One region of the Paenibacillus sp. EKM206P genome, then DNA from elsewhere that is predicted to be linked to it. Evidence: riboswitches for the same ligand, from Rfam matches in the RefSeq annotation. Region 1 holds a riboswitch; the other holds the start of a gene.
What was found. A riboswitch is a leader RNA that binds a small molecule or an ion and turns the genes downstream of it on or off. The one in region 1 is predicted to bind cyclic di-AMP.
Positions count from the first base shown of each region.

Region 2: linked by a shared signal. The riboswitch ahead of G9G53_RS07645 (3D domain-containing protein) and the one ahead of G9G53_RS23020 (C40 family peptidase) in region 1 are both predicted to bind cyclic di-AMP.

Region 1 covers NZ_JAAMNQ010000015.1:75,373-83,667, forward strand. The annotation lists gene G9G53_RS22995 (flagellar motor protein MotB) at 1-210, opposite strand, end outside; gene motA (flagellar motor stator protein MotA) at 203-997, opposite strand; gene G9G53_RS23005 (hypothetical protein) at 1,185-1,478, shown strand; gene G9G53_RS23010 (4a-hydroxytetrahydrobiopterin dehydratase) at 1,596-1,895, shown strand; gene G9G53_RS23015 (GNAT family N-acetyltransferase) at 1,974-2,480, opposite strand; gene G9G53_RS23020 (C40 family peptidase) at 2,783-3,283, opposite strand; cyclic di-AMP (ydaO/yuaA leader) riboswitch at 3,289-3,426, opposite strand; gene G9G53_RS23025 (hypothetical protein) at 3,703-4,530, opposite strand; gene G9G53_RS23030 (M1 family metallopeptidase) at 4,542-6,554, opposite strand; gene G9G53_RS23035 (YwhD family protein) at 6,679-7,185, shown strand; gene G9G53_RS23040 (PTS sugar transporter subunit IIA) at 7,623-8,129, shown strand; gene G9G53_RS23045 (MBL fold metallo-hydrolase) at 8,230-8,295, opposite strand, start outside.
Region 2 covers NZ_JAAMNQ010000003.1:204,904-213,198, reverse strand. The annotation lists gene glgA (glycogen synthase GlgA) at 1-895, shown strand, start outside; gene G9G53_RS07665 (hypothetical protein) at 983-2,053, opposite strand; gene G9G53_RS07660 (M20 family metallopeptidase) at 2,096-3,274, opposite strand; gene G9G53_RS07655 (ABC transporter substrate-binding protein/permease) at 3,423-4,886, shown strand; gene G9G53_RS07650 (amino acid ABC transporter ATP-binding protein) at 4,873-5,595, shown strand; cyclic di-AMP (ydaO/yuaA leader) riboswitch at 5,826-5,994, shown strand; gene G9G53_RS07645 (3D domain-containing protein) at 6,001-6,669, shown strand; gene G9G53_RS07640 (polysaccharide deacetylase family protein) at 6,863-7,669, opposite strand; gene G9G53_RS07635 (NADH:flavin oxidoreductase/NADH oxidase) at 7,975-8,295, shown strand, end outside.

The DNA of each region.
Region 1 (8,295 bases):
ATTCGCGGCTGAGTGATCCAGCACGCCAGTGCCGCCATTAAAAGCTGCACTCAGGGATTGAGCCATAGTTTCAAATTTTTTGGCGTCGAGCGAGCTCATACCGAATAAGACAATGAAAAGAGCCAACAGAAGGGTCATTAAGTCGGAATATGGCAACAGCCAGCTTTCGTCAGCATGCTCTTCATGCGGTTCATGTCTCTTTTTACTCACTGGAATCGCCATCCTTCTGGGTCATCGTAGCCCGTTCGGTCGGAGTCAGGAAGATCGTCAGTTTCTGACTGATGGCGATCGTCGATATCCCCGATTGAATGGAAAGCAGACCTTCGACCATCATTAATTTAAGCTCGACTTCTTTTTTGGATAACCGTTTCAGCTTGTTGGACATCGGATGCCACAGGACATAACCTGTAAAAATACCGAGCAACGTCGCAATGAAGGCTGCTGCAATGGCATGAGAGAGCTTTTCCATGTCACTAAGGTCGGCCAGAGCGGCGATCAGACCTACAACCGCACCGAGTACCCCGAGCGTTGGAGCGTACATACCGGCTTGGGAGAAGATCAGCGCGCCAGAGCGATGTCGATCCTCGGTGGCATTGATATCCTCCATTAGAACGTCCCGTACGAATTCCTGATCATTGCCGTCAATAATCATTCGCATGCCGCCACGCATAAAGGGATCGTCGATTTCCTCTACCTTGGATTCCAAGGCGAGCAGACCTTCACGACGGGTAATGGATGCCCACTCGGTAAACGTACCGATGAGCTCTTTGCGGTCTAACAGTTTTTGTTCGGTGAAAATAACCTTGAACAGCTTCGGAATCCGTTTGATTTCTGCCATCGGGAAGGCCATAAATATACTCGCTGCCGTTCCGACGAAAATAATCATGTAAGCAGCGGGATTATTGACCAGATTGACGACCGGAGCGCCTTTTAAGATCATCCCGACGACCAGTGACAAAATCCCGAGCACAAGTCCAATAATGGTTGAAATTTGCATGATACACCTCATCCATGAGAATAGATTTTGAATCCTTTCATGCCGCCGGGGTCGTCCTTGCCCCAAGCGCGTCATTACAAGACGGATTATAGTATTTATCGACAAAACTCTCTTTTTTGTTAAGTGCGAATTTCCGGTATAATAAGGTGATTATGTATTGAATGGCGGAACCATTGGAGGAAATGGCATGGGAGTAAAGCATGGACGTGAGTATGAACAAATTTTGAACGATTTGACAGAGGCTGTGGGGCGCATCCCAGATAGCTATGAATTTTTTGAGATGGAAGCAGAAGATTGGGACAGGCTGGACCCGGCGGGACGTCAGGAAGTCAATGAAGCTTTGGCAGAAGACTTATTTTATGCACTGGGTACAGAGCCCACAATCACTGTAGGGAGTGGCGTTGTGATCTATGAGCCGGAGCAGCATCGTATCTATGTACTGATTGGGGACGAGGAGCTGACGTCAGTCCCTTTGATTTGAGGTCCGTCTTATGGATTTATCAACGGGGCCGTGGTAATATGTACACCAATATATCGTAGTTTTGGCCGTATTTAAGCGGTCGAAAGGCTTCCGTATAAACGGGGAGGAGTTCGTAACATGCCTTTTACACAAGAAGAGATTGAAGCACATCTGGAGAAACTGGAGGGCTGGGAGCTGGAGGAAGGACGTTGGATCGTTCGGAAATATAATTTTTCCAGTTTTATGAAAGGGATTGCATTCGTGGATGAAGTTGCCGCTATATCTGAAGCATTCAATCATCATCCATTTATTACGATTGATTACAAGACCGTGACTCTGCGTTTGACCTCTTGGGACGATGGCGGTATTATGGCCGTGGATATTAAGGAAGCCCAACAATATAATGAAGCTTTTGAAAAAATGCGTAGCAGTCATTGAGCTTGTAATGATCTGTCGTATGATGATAAAAGCGCCTTCGCTATACAACATCGTGGTTGTATGCCGAAGGCGCTTTTATCATAGAACCTGGGTTGGGTGCTCGGGACGATATACCATACAATAAAATGGTTTCTTCCCGTCGGGGGTCTGGCGTTCATAGGTATCTGTAAGCTCAAATCCAGCCGCCTTGTAGGCCCGGATAGCGCGCCCATTCCAAGTAAGCACCTCTAGATCAATTTCATTCTTCGGGTTGCGTCGTTGGGCTTCCTCTGCAATGGCACGGACAAAATCAGAGCCTTTGCCATGTCCGCATCTTTCAGGATGCATGCCAAGACCTAGCCGGGTCACACCGATCATAGGAAAATATTGAGCAAATCCCATCAGCTTGTTCTCTTCATCCAGTACGGCAACATATTGCTCTTGGCGAAGCGTGGGACTTCCAAATTCGACCTCAAGCGCCTTCATTTGTTCCCAGGGGAGCCAACCGTATATGTTATAAGGTGGATCATAGCGCCACTCACAGATTGCAGCCGCTTGATGCTCGTCCATCGGTACGATCCGATAGTTGGATATTGAGGCCGGCATGTGTTCCATCCTCCTTTTACAGGTGCTTCAATCATTAACAACAGATTGTAGACAAGTTGCAGGGGAATAGCAAGCGTGTTTATTTTATACCCAAGACGGGTATACATTCAATAAGAAGGAATTACTGCTCATATGCTCCCCCAGCGGTGACGGTAAAACCGACGATGTTCGCTAAAATTGAAACCTTTTGAGGTGTCAGTTCGTCAGTAAAGATAATCATTGCTGATGTTGTGGACATAAAAAGCCGCAATTCGATTCCGGCAGAATCAAATTGCGGCTAGAGTTAGCTTGCTGTGCGTTAGTTATTCTACGTTGTCGTCATCAGGAATATCTGAAGCTACAGAATGGTAAGCGTCTGTGCTCATAATTCTTTTTGCACCGACATAGCGGTTAGCGTAATAATTTTCGTTCAGTGAGCTAACTACTACACCACGTGAAGTCGAGGAGTGGGCAAATTTCCCTTCACCTACGAAGATACCTACATGGGAAATGCCTCTTCCTGTGGTGTTGAAGAACACCAGGTCCCCAGGCCTCATTTCATCGCGGGATACAGAAGATCCCATTTTGAATTGTGATCCAGATTGATGCGGAAGTTTAATTCCCAGTTTGTTGAATACATACATTGTGAAGCCGGAGCAATCGAATCCCTCGAGTGTAGTGCCTCCGCTTCTGTAGTTCGTTCCTTTGGCATCTTGGATGACCTGGTCCATCTTGGAGTCTGCAAATGCACTGCCGCCACCGAATGTAAAAGATGTAAAGGCAATGGCAAGACTCATAGCTGCGATCGTTAGCTTCTTCTTCAAAAAAAATATACCCCTTCCAATGCCTGCGAGGTTAGCTTAAGGATTCGGTAGAAGGTTCCCCTATGACCACTCTGTTGCGAGATCAATTCACCCAAACTGGTTCCCCCGCTTCCTAGGTGCCAGGAATTAGGCTTTACTTAAGATGTGCACCTTGGAGAGCAGTATTCACAATAACGATATTTTTGAGATAAAGGTTACAATAAAGATTACAAAGTTGTTACTATCAGTTCACTGCGATTATTGTAACAAAGTCGGCTGGCTTTGGCAAATGTTTCATTGCAAAAAGTTACAAAAAAAATCTGCTCCTAATGTCCCAGGAACAGATCTTGTTAACAGTATTCAGTTATGTGCCGTTTGCGCGGTTATGCATAAAGTTTTTTCGACAGACGGAAATGAAGTGATTAACATAAAGGAAGGGCTTAGCTTCTACTGGAGATATCGGTATGCCATAGTCTGTACTGCGAACTGATATGCCACAGCCTGACCAGACTAGTAACAAAATGATACGATTGTTGGAGAATGAGCGCGAGCATGCCAGTCCAAATCATTGCCACGGTGCCAAATAGACCGAAGACCAGCAGCACACAAGCACCGAGCAAAAGGGATATACCGACAGCTGGGAGAAGCTGGCGAAAGAAGGCGAGCAGGGACGATAGTATGGCGTGACCACCGACAGTGCCTAGTTGCATATACAGGATGCACTGCCGAATGAACCATCCGTATGCCATCCATCCCATGGCATAGGGCAACAAGTGCAGCAGGTAAGAGGGAGATTGAAGCGTACCTGCTACAATAGGGTAGAGTCTCGGTACTACCCAAAAGGCGGGAATCAGCAGCAGTCCCAACTCGATGATGTAATACAACAGCGACGACATGCCATGGCGTTTCATACCTTTGAAAAAGGACAGGCTTTGCGGCTCAGTCGCATCGGTATGCAGGCTTTGATATATTCCGGCTCTAATGAAGGGAGTGATTAGTATGCGTAGTACAGTCGCCCCTAGTAGTATCCACAAATACACATGTACTTCCCGGCTGTCCATCAGAGCAATCTGGCTCTCCATCCAAAACAAGGTCTGTCCCAGCTCGTTTTGACCCTGATCAGGATAACGGAGCAATAGCGGGATAACGGCAGACTGCACCAGTCGATAGAGAAACACCCCCCACAGTAGTCGATACAGAAATAAAATGATAACGATATAGAATCGTATGCGCACCAGCGCCCAGCCCTCTTTTATAACAGTCCGCATCTATAGACACCTCACCATGACAGACTTCCAAGCAGTGTCTCCAACAGCTTGGTTACACTTATACTCCAACGGGTTTGTTGCTTTTCGTCCAATTCGGCTTTTAGGGTATTGTTAATATGCTTGTTCTCCAGTGCAATGGTATATAGGGGATCAAGGGTTACATAGGAAACGGGAGAAGTACTTTTGATCCGAAAAGTTGTGCTTTTGCCCGCACCGTCCCAAGCCTTGAATTTCGTGGTTCCATCCTTGAAGGTAAATTGGACAGGGATCTTGGGATAATCCGCCCCTTTTTTGCTGACCGTCACGACTGCTTCATATCCATTCTCCAGCTTGTGGTTTGTGATGTGATCCACTGAAAAGTCCGCCATCTGGCCGTCATATACATACTGTTCAAAATAGTGGCTCCATGAGCGTCCGGTGACTCTCTCCACGATACGTTGAAAATCCTGTGAGGACGGATGCTTAAATCGGTACGTCTGGACGTAGGTCCGCATAATGCGATCCATTTTTTTTATACCCACCTGACGTTCAATGCCCCGTAGTACCAGCTTGCCTCGAGAGTAGGCATTTTGCGCGTACTCAGCAGCCGAGCCGTACTTCCATGACTCACGGTTTAGCGGCTGTGGGGAGGATACCTGTCCCGATTGTAATGGCAAGTTGGGGGTAAGCCCATATTCTTGCTCCATAAGTCGCTCCTCTGCATAGGAGGTGAAGCCTTCATCCAGCCACGGCTCCTCAAATTCATTATTGGCTACCATTCCATAGAAATATTGATGTCCAATCTCATGAACTAATGTCCGTTCCAGACTATAGCCAGGATTGAGATTACCCGCAGCAGCGGCCGTGATGAGTGTCGGATACTCCATGCCGCCAGCTCCATTGCCTGATTTAGGTGGAACCACGATGGACAGGGTGGAATATGGATAAGGCCCGTACCATTTGCTGTAGTACAAAAGAGCGGCCTTCGCTGCGCTCATATAGCGTCCTTTGAGCTCCTTGTGCGATGGGTCAAGGTAGAGCTTGATTTTGACACCAGGGACTTCAGCAGAAGAAAAGGGTTCTTCTACGGCTACAAAGTTGGGTGAAGCGGACCAGGCAAAATCGTGTACATCATCGGCATAAAATTGATATATTTTTTGTCCGTTCTGTCGGACGGCACCACGGGTGGGAAATCCGGTCGCTGCTACGATATGAGTTTCAGGCACCCGAATCCGTACGCTGTAAATTCCAAAATCGGCATAAAACTCGGAGTTACCATGATACTGGTGGAGGTTCCAGCCCTCCTCGGCGCGTCCACGCTGTCCTGCAGTCTCGTAGACACTGAGCTTCGGGAACCACTGTCCTGCCATTACAAAATCATCTGTCCCACCCATACGAGCAAAGATGGCAGGCAGTTTTACCTCAAACTTCATATATAATGTGATTTCTTCGCCACCTCGTACTGGCTTGGGTAGACGCACCTTCATGAGCGAACGGTCGCCTGCGTTACCGTCATCTGGCTGCACATATTGGATGCGATGCATGAGGGATAAACCGTCTTCTGTTTTTAGTTCAGTCAGCGTCATAGAGCCAAAGCCGTCTTTGGGCATGGTGTCTCCGCGCAGCTTTCCACCGGATTCCTTCATAAAGGTGGTTTCCATGGAAGAGAAGGCGTTCGGGTATAGATGAAGATACAGATCATTCACGGTTTTCTTGCCCGGATGTTTCCAGGTCAGTGTCTCAGTGCCTCGCAAAACCTGTCCCTTTTCCAGAGATACATCAATGTGGTACTCTACCACCCGTTTGCTGAGGATTTCTGTAGCGGGTTGTGGAGGGTTCTTGGGCAGGTCAGGCAGGATGTTTGCCCCTAGAGGCTTGCCCACATTTGGGGCAAGCGCAGACTCAGACAGGGAGCCGTATAGTGGTTGGCCTATGGACTGCGGGTCGGATTGCGATTGGGGCTGCCAGGCAAACCATAACGTCCCTGCGAGGAGACCGAGGGCTAGTGTAGACAATAAAACGATTTTAGTGCGTGCTGGGGTCATACAATGGATACCTCCCGTTGACAAGCATCTACAGCATGTATATGTTTGCTTTCAGGAGATTATTAGTTAAAATATTTATAGTGTAGAATGAGTGTGAAGACGGAAAATGGAGGTCTAGTGACGCATGAGTGAAAATCAGCCGGACGGCAAAAAACAGATTGCACTGAACATTGTCAGTGGCAAGAGTAAACATAAGGGTTTCGGCGCAGGCTCAATTGACCTGAACAGCATGTCACCGGTCATCATTGACCGAGGAGAGGCGAAAATTGATATCGGTGCCATGCATGCCAAAAGTAAAGTAGAACGTGGTATCAAGTTCTCTACGAATAAAGAGGACGTACCGAACGGACGCCAGGTATGGCTCGTATGGGTAGCTGTGGACCGTACAGCCGAAGGACGTATGTACGGCGGCGCCACCGCCTGCGAGATGCTGATTGACGACGAGGCCAAACGCGGCTGGAAAATCCTCGCCGATCACGTCAACCGTATGGATTACGCGCTCAAGCGTCGTTTCATGCTGGAGGATCTCGGCAGCGAAGATAAGGCAGCGCTCAAAAGCCTGCTCATTTCGCATAACGAGGAATGGTGGGACGCTTCGCCTGAGGAATTGAAGCAAGCGCTGGAAGGGTAGGCCAAGCGTTAACACGATTCCAGTGTACACAACTGCTTAAAGAGCAGTCGGCAGTAAGGTTCAGAAGTAGACCGATACCTTGGTTGGGGGCGGTCTACTTCTTTTTCATGTAGGTAAGCAATGCTGAATGAACATGCCAAACATGATCATCAAAGAAATTGCTGGAAAAGTATACTATAAAAAATCTGTTTTTAAGAGATAAACACTTAAATCCGCAATTTGTTAGAGCACCTCCAAGTTACATGAAAATTATTGTAACAGATATGTAGTTATGAACTGATAGCTCCTTGACATCCTGGAAAGGCATTCACTATAATTCAGATAGAAATCGCTTCCACTCTTCTTTCTATTCATTTTGTGGAACCGGTTCCTTGAAAGATGTAGTTAAGTCCTATTTACTGTTTATGAATGTAATCTCTAAATAAGGTGGCATCGTTATGTTTAAATGGTTGAAAAAGAAGGCGGCTCCTCGTATTGAAGAATTCGAAATGATAGCACCAATCAAAGGAAAAGTGGTTTCCCTGGAGGAGGTTCCAGATCCTGCGTTCTCTACGAAAGCTATGGGGGATGGCATCGCTATTCATCCGTCTGAGGGTAGGGTCACCGCTCCTTTCGCGGGAAAAGTTGCCCATGTCATGGAGAAAAGTAAGCATGCTCTGATTATTGAACATGAATCCGGCGTACAAGTTTTGATACATGTCGGGATTAATACCGTCTCTCTCAAAGGACAAGGGTTTAATCCTCATGTCCAAGTAGGAGATAGCATTAAAGCTGGGCAATTATTGATGGAGTTTGACCTGGATGCGATTCAACAGGGTGGATTGCCTGTAATTACGCCGGTAATCGTTCCAGATGGGCAAGAGATGATTAGCCATGTGGAAATCCTGGAAGGTACATCTGCCTCTCCAGAAGTACCTGTATTAAGAGTTCACTTAAAAGCCTAGTTCTCATTCAAAAAAGACTAACCAGGAATTCCTGGTTAGTCTTTTCTTTAGATGATTCACTGACCAGTCAAGGGGTGGGTACGACCATGTAAATCAAAGGTTAGGATTCATATATTTCAGATATCCGCTGATTACAATTGCCTTCGTACAGCCCTCCATGAAAGCA
Region 2 (8,295 bases), on a different contig from region 1:
TGGGAGCTATTTCACCTCCGAGGGTGTGGAGTATCATGGCAGACTGAATTTTATGAAAGGTGGGCTTACGTACTCGGATCATGTCACGACCGTGAGTCCGACCTATGCAGAGGAGATTCAAACGGAATTTTACGGATATGGGCTTGAGGGTCTGCTTCGTAAATTGGGAGATCAGGGTCGCTTAACAGGGATTGTGAACGGAATTGACACCAAAAGCTATAATCCTGCTACGGACAATCGTATTTATACGAAGTACCGAACGAGTCTGACAAAGAAAAAGGAAAACAAAATTGGTCTGCAAAAGGAGCTGGGTCTGCCGGTACGGCCGGACGTACCTATGATTGCCATGGTAACCCGACTTGTAGATATGAAGGGGCTAGATCTGGTAACGAGAGTGCTTGATGAAATCTTGTATTATGATGATATCCAGTTTGTCGTTTTGGGAACAGGGGATCCGGCTTTTGAGCATTGGTTCCGTGAGGCAGCGGGACGCTATCCACTGAAAATGTCGGCGCAGCTTGCTTTTAGCGAACCTCTGTCACGAAAAATATATGCGGCAAGCGATATGTATCTTATGCCATCAAGGTTTGAGCCTTGCGGGATCAGCCAACTGCTAGCGCTTCGTTATGGAAGTATCCCTATTGTGCGAGAAACTGGGGGCCTTAACGATACCGTGCAGGCTTACAATGAGTCTACAGGGGAAGGAAATGGATTTAGCTTCACGAACTACAATGCACATGATATGCTGAACACCATTCGTCGTGCTGTTCATTTTTATCGCCAATCTGAGCATTGGTCGAAGCTTACACAGACGGCTTTCGCAGGAGAATATAGTTGGGATGTTTCAGCCGAAGCGTATATGGATATTTACCATTTGCTCACAAAGACGGACTGAACGGAGTAGGAACACCATATTCATATTAATGAAAAAGGGAATCCCTTTAGCCAGTGTTTGGCTGAGGAATTCCCTTTTTTGCTATGATCAGTCGCCCCCGCCACCACAGCTGCTTCCACATGAAGAGCCGCTGCTACACGAAGAATGGCTACCAGAATCGCCTGAATCATGGTGAGAAGAGCCTCCATGATGAGAACTGTCATGGGAGGAATGATGATGCGAGTGATGCGTATCCCAGTTCGAGCAGCCGCTTGCCGAGCTACAACCAGATGAGCTAGCTAACCCGGCATTGCCTGTAGCATCCGGGTGCATGTGTATGGCAAATTGTTCAGGTTGATACCATGAATACCATACAACAGCTAATAACAGATAGTCGACCTGTAAATAGTTGACCTTAGGCAATTGCTTACCCTCAGGATCATCCACCGCTTTATTCACCCGCTCGCGCAGATGTTGTACAATCTTATGAACCGTTTGTTGGGCTTGCTGTGAAATGGCTATATTCTCCTGAGTATTCCAACGGTTACCTGCTGGCTGCGCCGAAGTTGTGAGTTTGTAATAGTGTGAAAGCTCGTCGTTCGGTAATGGATGATTAAAAAAAGTCCCCCACAAACTGGCGCTATAGCGGTTCCAGCCAAAGCATTCCACATACAACCAATCAAACCACGCACGCTCCTCCGGCATCGGCTGAGAGCCGCCAGAATGGGGCGCATGGTGAAGCATACGACCAAAAAAAGCTTCCGAGAATTGCTGATATTCGCGGGTAAACATCAACATTTCGTGCCATAATTCATCCACATCACTACTGAACATAGGCACACGATTCATAATCGCGCATAGCATAAAATATCGTTTTAGCTCATGCCAACGCCAATCATATTCTTGCTCCGTAATCTCTGGGTGGGCTTCCATTACACGATTCCTTACGCTATGAGCATAGGAGACGGGAATGGATTGCTCCAATAGCTGCATCAGCTCCGTAATCTCTGGATGACGCTCCTGCGAAAGGGAAGAAGGAGAAGGGGAGCTGAGGAAAAAAGCATTCCGGCGCCGTGTTTTTCTGTTTCCCCGGTTCCTGCGTATTGCACGGAATATAAACCAAAAAATGATGAGGTCTATCACAATAAACAACGTCCAAAAGCTACTCATACTATCCATGATGGCTGGCTACTCCTTTCTGAAATAACACGGAATTAAGATTTAGCGTTCGTTATTCAGCAGAGCGAATTCTTTTTTTATCTGGGCTAGCAGTTCAGGATTCGTGATTACATCGCAAGCAGTCCATGCCAAAGTTCTCGCAGCCAGCAGCATTCCTTCCATGGCTCGGTCCTGCATCGCCAAATCGCGGAATTCTGGTGTATGCAAGGCATGCTTCTCGTCAATAACTTGAATGTAAGGATGGATAGCAGGGCAATGAAGCGATACATTTCCGATATCCATAGAGCCATGATCTTCGCCTTCCGTTATATCTTCTTGCGAAATGCCAGCCTGTACCAAATTTGCGGTAAACGCATCGGAAAGTACACGGTTCGTGACCATTTCATCATAAGAAGTCTCATAATTGGAGGTCTCCAAACGACACCCGGCCTGTAAAGCAGCTCCTTCAGCAATTTGAATAACACGGCGAGTCAGCGGGTTCAGTTCTTGACGTGTAGCGGCCCTTACATAAAATTGCGCTGAGGCGTAATCAGGAATAATATTGGCTGCTTGGCCACCCTGATTAATGATCCCATGGATACGCACTGTGCTTTTTACTTGTTGACGGAACGCATTGATGCCATTGAACGTTTGAATCACAGCGTCCAGCGCGTTAATGCCTTCGTGCGGGCTGGCAGCCGCGTGAGCGGATTGACCAAAAAATTCGAATTGTACAGCATCAATCGCCAGCGATTTGCCTGATTTTTCGTAACGATCATAAGGATGCGTCATAAGTGCTATGTCGCAATCATCAAACAAACCGGCAGCGGCCATAGGGACCTTAGCACCACGAGTTTCTTCGGCAGGTGTGCCGTATACCCGTACTTCTCCACCAGTTTCGTTGATGATCGACTTGAGGCCAACGGCAGCACCGGTACTCATCATGCATATCAGATGGTGCCCACAGGCGTGTCCTAAACCTTTCAGAGCGTCATATTCTGCCAGAAAAGCGACAACCGGCCCGGATTTTTCAGCTTTGTAAGTTGCAATAAAGGCTGTTTCTATGCCCAATACGGGTGCCTGGACCTCAAAACCGTGAAAAATGAGTTCTTCTTTTAAACGGGCAGCGGCCAGAAATTCCTCGTTTCCAAGTTCAGGATTTGCCCCAATATATAACGAAATGTCCTTAAAGCGTGGGGCATGCTGCTCAATTGTCTTTTGAATGGTCTGTTTAAAATTCATGCTGAAAACTCCTTTATATAAGCTGTAATGTAGGTACTGCGCTAGGTATGCTGAAATTGTACTATAACATTCATTGCATAATCATGCATATTCATTTATAATGACACAATCTTATTTATTATAAAGAATTTAAGGAGAGAAAAAAAGATTGAAAAAGGCATATCGTTTTACCGCCCTGGTTTTGACGGCGGTTATCTTGCTGTTGACGGGTCTTCCCATGCTCAATGCATACGGAACGGAAGCAAAGCCACAGAAAAAACTTGTAGTGGGCATGAGTGCCGACTTTCCGCCGTATGAGTTTCATAAAGTTATTAACGGTAAGGATACTATTGTTGGCTTCGATGTGGAAATCGCGAAGGAAATCGCCAAAGATTTGGGTGCGGAGATGGTCCCTGAGGACATGAGTTTTGACTCTTTGCTACCTGCTCTGCAAAGTGGTCGCGTAGACTTGGTACTGTCCGGTATGACACCGACGGATGAGCGTAGAAAAAGCATTGATTTTTCAGATGTATATTATCGCTCCAAGCAAGTCATTATGGTACGCCCAGAGGATAAAGACAAATATCCTACGATGGCTGCTTTGAAAGGCGAGAAGATTGGCGCGCAAAAGGGGAGTATTCAGGAAGAAATTGCTCAAAAAGTACCCAATGCCTCTGTAACCTCACTGGACAAAATATCCGATCTGGTACTCCAGCTGCGGACCCAGCGTATCAACGCTGTTGTGATCGAAGATACGGTTGCTAAAGGGTACACGTTAGATGGGACCGTAACACTTGCCAAAGCGATACCTGAGGATGCCGGAGCAGAAACTGCTGTAGGTATACGCAAGGGGAACGCAGAATTGCTTGCCTCTGTAAATAAAACGTTGGCTCGCCTGAAAGCGGACGGGTCGATTGAAAAGTTTTCTACAGAAGCGAGTGCACTCTCGGCAGATCGACAGGTTTCTTCTAATAACATCGTAGATATTTTTTGGAAATACCGCAGTCTTTACGCTACGGGTATTGGTTACACTCTGTTGCTGTCTGCACTCGGAGTACTGTTTGGATTTATCATTGGTCTGATCGTATCCTTGTTGCGGATGAGTGGTATACGCATCATTGAGTGGTTAGGTACCACATATGTGGAGATCCTGCGTGGCACACCTATGCTGGTGCAGCTCATGATCATTCACTACGGGATTGCTTTGACGCTGGGTGTCAATTTTACTCCACTCCAGTCCGGTATAATCACATTGTCTCTGAATAGCTCGGCATATCTGGCTGAAATTTTCCGTGCAGGTATCCAGGCAGTAGACCGTGGACAGATGGAGGCCGCACGCTCATTGGGTATGGGACGAGGCAAAGCTATGCGTCACGTCATTTTGCCACAAGCGTTTAAATCTATTTTGCCTGCTATAGGTAATGAGTTTATTACAATTATTAAAGAATCCTCCATTATTTCGACTATTGGTATGGTGGATATTATGTATCAAGCCCAGGTCATTAAGAATATTACCTACGAAGGATTAAGTCCGTTCATAATCACAGCCGCTATTTATTTTGTAATGACATTCAGCTTGTCTAAGCTGCTTGGTTTATGGGAAAGGAAGTTGAGAGCCAGTGATCACCGTTAAACAATTGCGTAAATCGTTCGGCAAGAATGAGATTTTAAAAGGCATTGATATAGATATCGCCAAAGGAGAAGTTGTCGTTATCATCGGTCCCAGCGGTTCGGGGAAGAGTACGTTTTTGCGTTGTATGAATCTGTTAGAACAGCCGACGGATGGGGAGATTTTATTTGAGGGCGAGCCGATTACAGCTCGTGGTCATAATATTAATGTAACCCGGGAAAAAATGGGGATGGTGTTCCAGCATTTTAATCTGTTCCCACACAAAACAGTGTTGCAGAACCTGACGCTTGCACCGACGCAGGTTAGAAAACAGTCAGGTAAGGAAGCGGAAAAAATTGCATTAGAACTCCTGCGTACCGTGGGGCTCGAGGATAAGAAGAATACCTATCCGAACCAGCTATCCGGTGGTCAGAAGCAACGTATTGCGATTGCGCGTGCTTTGGCCATGCAGCCGCACGTAATGCTGTTCGATGAGCCGACTTCTGCATTGGACCCTGAAATGGTTGGAGAGGTTCTGGATGTAATGAAGAAGCTCGCCGAAGGCGGTATGACAATGGTAATTGTAACGCATGAAATGGGCTTTGCCCGCGAGGTAGGCGATCGAATTATCTTTATGGATAACGGTCAAATTGTGGAGCAGGGTGCACCAGACCAGGTATTTGGCACTCCAAGCCATGATCGCACTCGTGATTTTCTTGCCAAAGTATTGTAAGAAAGTGCTGGTCTAATCATAAAAAAGCTCTCCGTTGACGGAGGGCTTTTCTTATTTTGTCACCATTTCCCCATACTTTCGTAACAAATATCGATTTCTTAATGACAAAATTGTAACGAGTGTAGTATGATGTTCAGGGTTCCCAACATTTTCATGCGGATAAGGTTACAAAATTGTGATATTATGCAGTAAGCCAAAACTTACCGGGACAGCATGCGGTTAGACAAGCGCTGAAATGCTGGCCCAAACTATGGGAAGTGCGGGGGACGTAACAACGGCAGCCATTCCGATACGTCATAAGACGATGAGGAATATGCCTAGGGGTGAATTGCACAAGCATAGGGCTTCTCCTGAGTCCGAATCCGACAGCTAACTTCGCAGGCATAAAAGAGGAGGTACATATCTTTGAAACATTTAAAACATATTGGTAAAACGATGAAAATTGCGGTGCTTGCCGCAGCTATTGCAGGGTTGGCACAGACAGCTGGAATAGCGGATGCTGCCTCGCTTCACACTGCCAAAGAGGGCGATACCTTCTTTTTGCTTGCTCAACGTTATGGAGTATCGGTAGACGAGCTAACAAAGGCTAACCCAAACATTGCCTCCAGCAATATATATGCAGGTCTGCAAATTAAGGTGCCTGGCGAAAAAAGTGTAAAGGCAGCTTCGGAATCGAAGCCGCAGCTTCTTACGGAGAAAGCAGCAGCGAATGAGGCGCCAACGATTGAAGCTTGGGGTAAAACATTCAACTATAGCAAAATAGTTGACGTTAAGGCTTCAGCGTATTCTGCCGCAGCCGATGAGAATGGTAAATGGGGCGCAGTGGACTACTACGGCAATCCGCTTAAACTAGGTACAATTGCGGTAGATCCTAACGTCATTCCGATGGGCACGAAAGTACTGGTTACAGGCTACTCCCATCCAGGTTTGCCGGATCATTCTTTTGTAGCTGTCGCTCGCGATCAGGGCAGCGCCATTACAGGAAAGCGGATTGATATCTTTATTCCAGGCAACAAATCATTTGTGAACGAATTTGGATTTCAAAATGTGAAGCTGTACGTTATTGATAAATAGCATTGTACGTATATACAGTTTAATTAAACATAATATATATTATGTAAACATAACGCCTATATCCGTATATATCTAGGTCGGACTCTTATCAGGTCCTATCCGTAAAAAGGCTGTCTTGACGAGCAGAATACTTCTGCTGGTAAGACAGCCTTTTTACGTTGCTTTAGCTTGGACCTCAATTATAAACATACTGTTATTTTCGTTCCGATGTGTGGAGTAGCCGGGGGACTGTCACAAATTTGTAGCCCTTAGCTTTTAGAGAGTGAATTAGACCCGGCAAAGCTTGGACAGTGCCTTGCAAGTTGGAACTTTGACCTCCACCAGCGTGCATTAAAATAATAGAGCCAGGCCCTGTAGCTGGAATCACATTTCGCTGAATTTGTGTTTTACTTAGTCCCTTCCAGTCGAGAGAGTCTACATTCCAGTTGACAATCATGTAGCCATGACGACGTGCCCACTTTATTTGAGGCTCTGTAATTTCACCGTAGGGTGGACGAATCAACTTGGGGCGAAAACCTGCGCTGGCTTGTAAAATACGTTCTGTTTTTGTAATCTGGTTGCGAAAGCGTTCTGGTGTAGCCTTCCTAAAATCCGGATGAGTATAGGAATGATTTCCTATAGCATGGCCTTCACGGATAATACGACGTATAATCCCCGGATGCTTTTCCGCACGGTGACCGACGATGAAAAAGGTGGCTTTGATGCCGTTGGCGTGTAATACGTCCAAAACCTGCGGCGTATACCTAGAATCGGGCACATCATCAAAGGTTAAGGCAATTTGGCGGGTGTGTGGGCCGCACATTTTAAAAATGTCCGCATGTTTTTTACGCAACATTGCTAATGTAGGAGTAGCTCGATCTGTACTCAGATGTACAGAAGAAGCAACAGCTGCTTCCTTGGGATGGGGCGTTCCGATCTTGGGAGGCGCATCCGCGTGAACGGGTAAACTTGAAAATGCTAGTAACAGTGCCAAGCATGGCAACACTCCCCTGTACGGCATATGTATCCCCCCTTTTCGTGCAGTGGTACCTAGTGGTGCTCTCGACTATTATGTACCTGTCCTATTAAAAATATGCTGGTTACCAAGTTAGGCTCATAAACGTCTGGAAAGAAGTTCGCGATGAAATGATTATCAATGAAGATGATGGAGCTAAACGTACATATTCTCTTAAACATGACCGAAAACAAGAGCATTTTCGCAAGTTTTAGCCTTACAACGGATTCGGTATCCCGTGACAGCTGGTGTATAATGGGGTTGCAATTCATAATTATACAGACATGGAATTGAAGGAAGGAAGGATAAAAGTGACCGACTTGTTTACTCCTTATCAATTAAAGGGGCTTTCTTTAAAAAATCGGATTGTTATGCCCCCGATGTGCCAATTCAGTGTGGAGGCCGAGGATGGAAATCCGACGGATTGGCATCATGTCCATTATGTGAGCCGAGCAGTAGGAGGTGCTGGTCTTATTATTGTGGAAATGACAGCGGTTCATCCTGATGGACGTATTACGGATCGTGATTTAGGTATTTGGAGTGACGAACATATTCCTGCATATCGTAAGATTGTAGAGGAAGTTCACAAGTATGGTGCCAAAATTGGCATTCAACTAGGCCACGCTGGACGC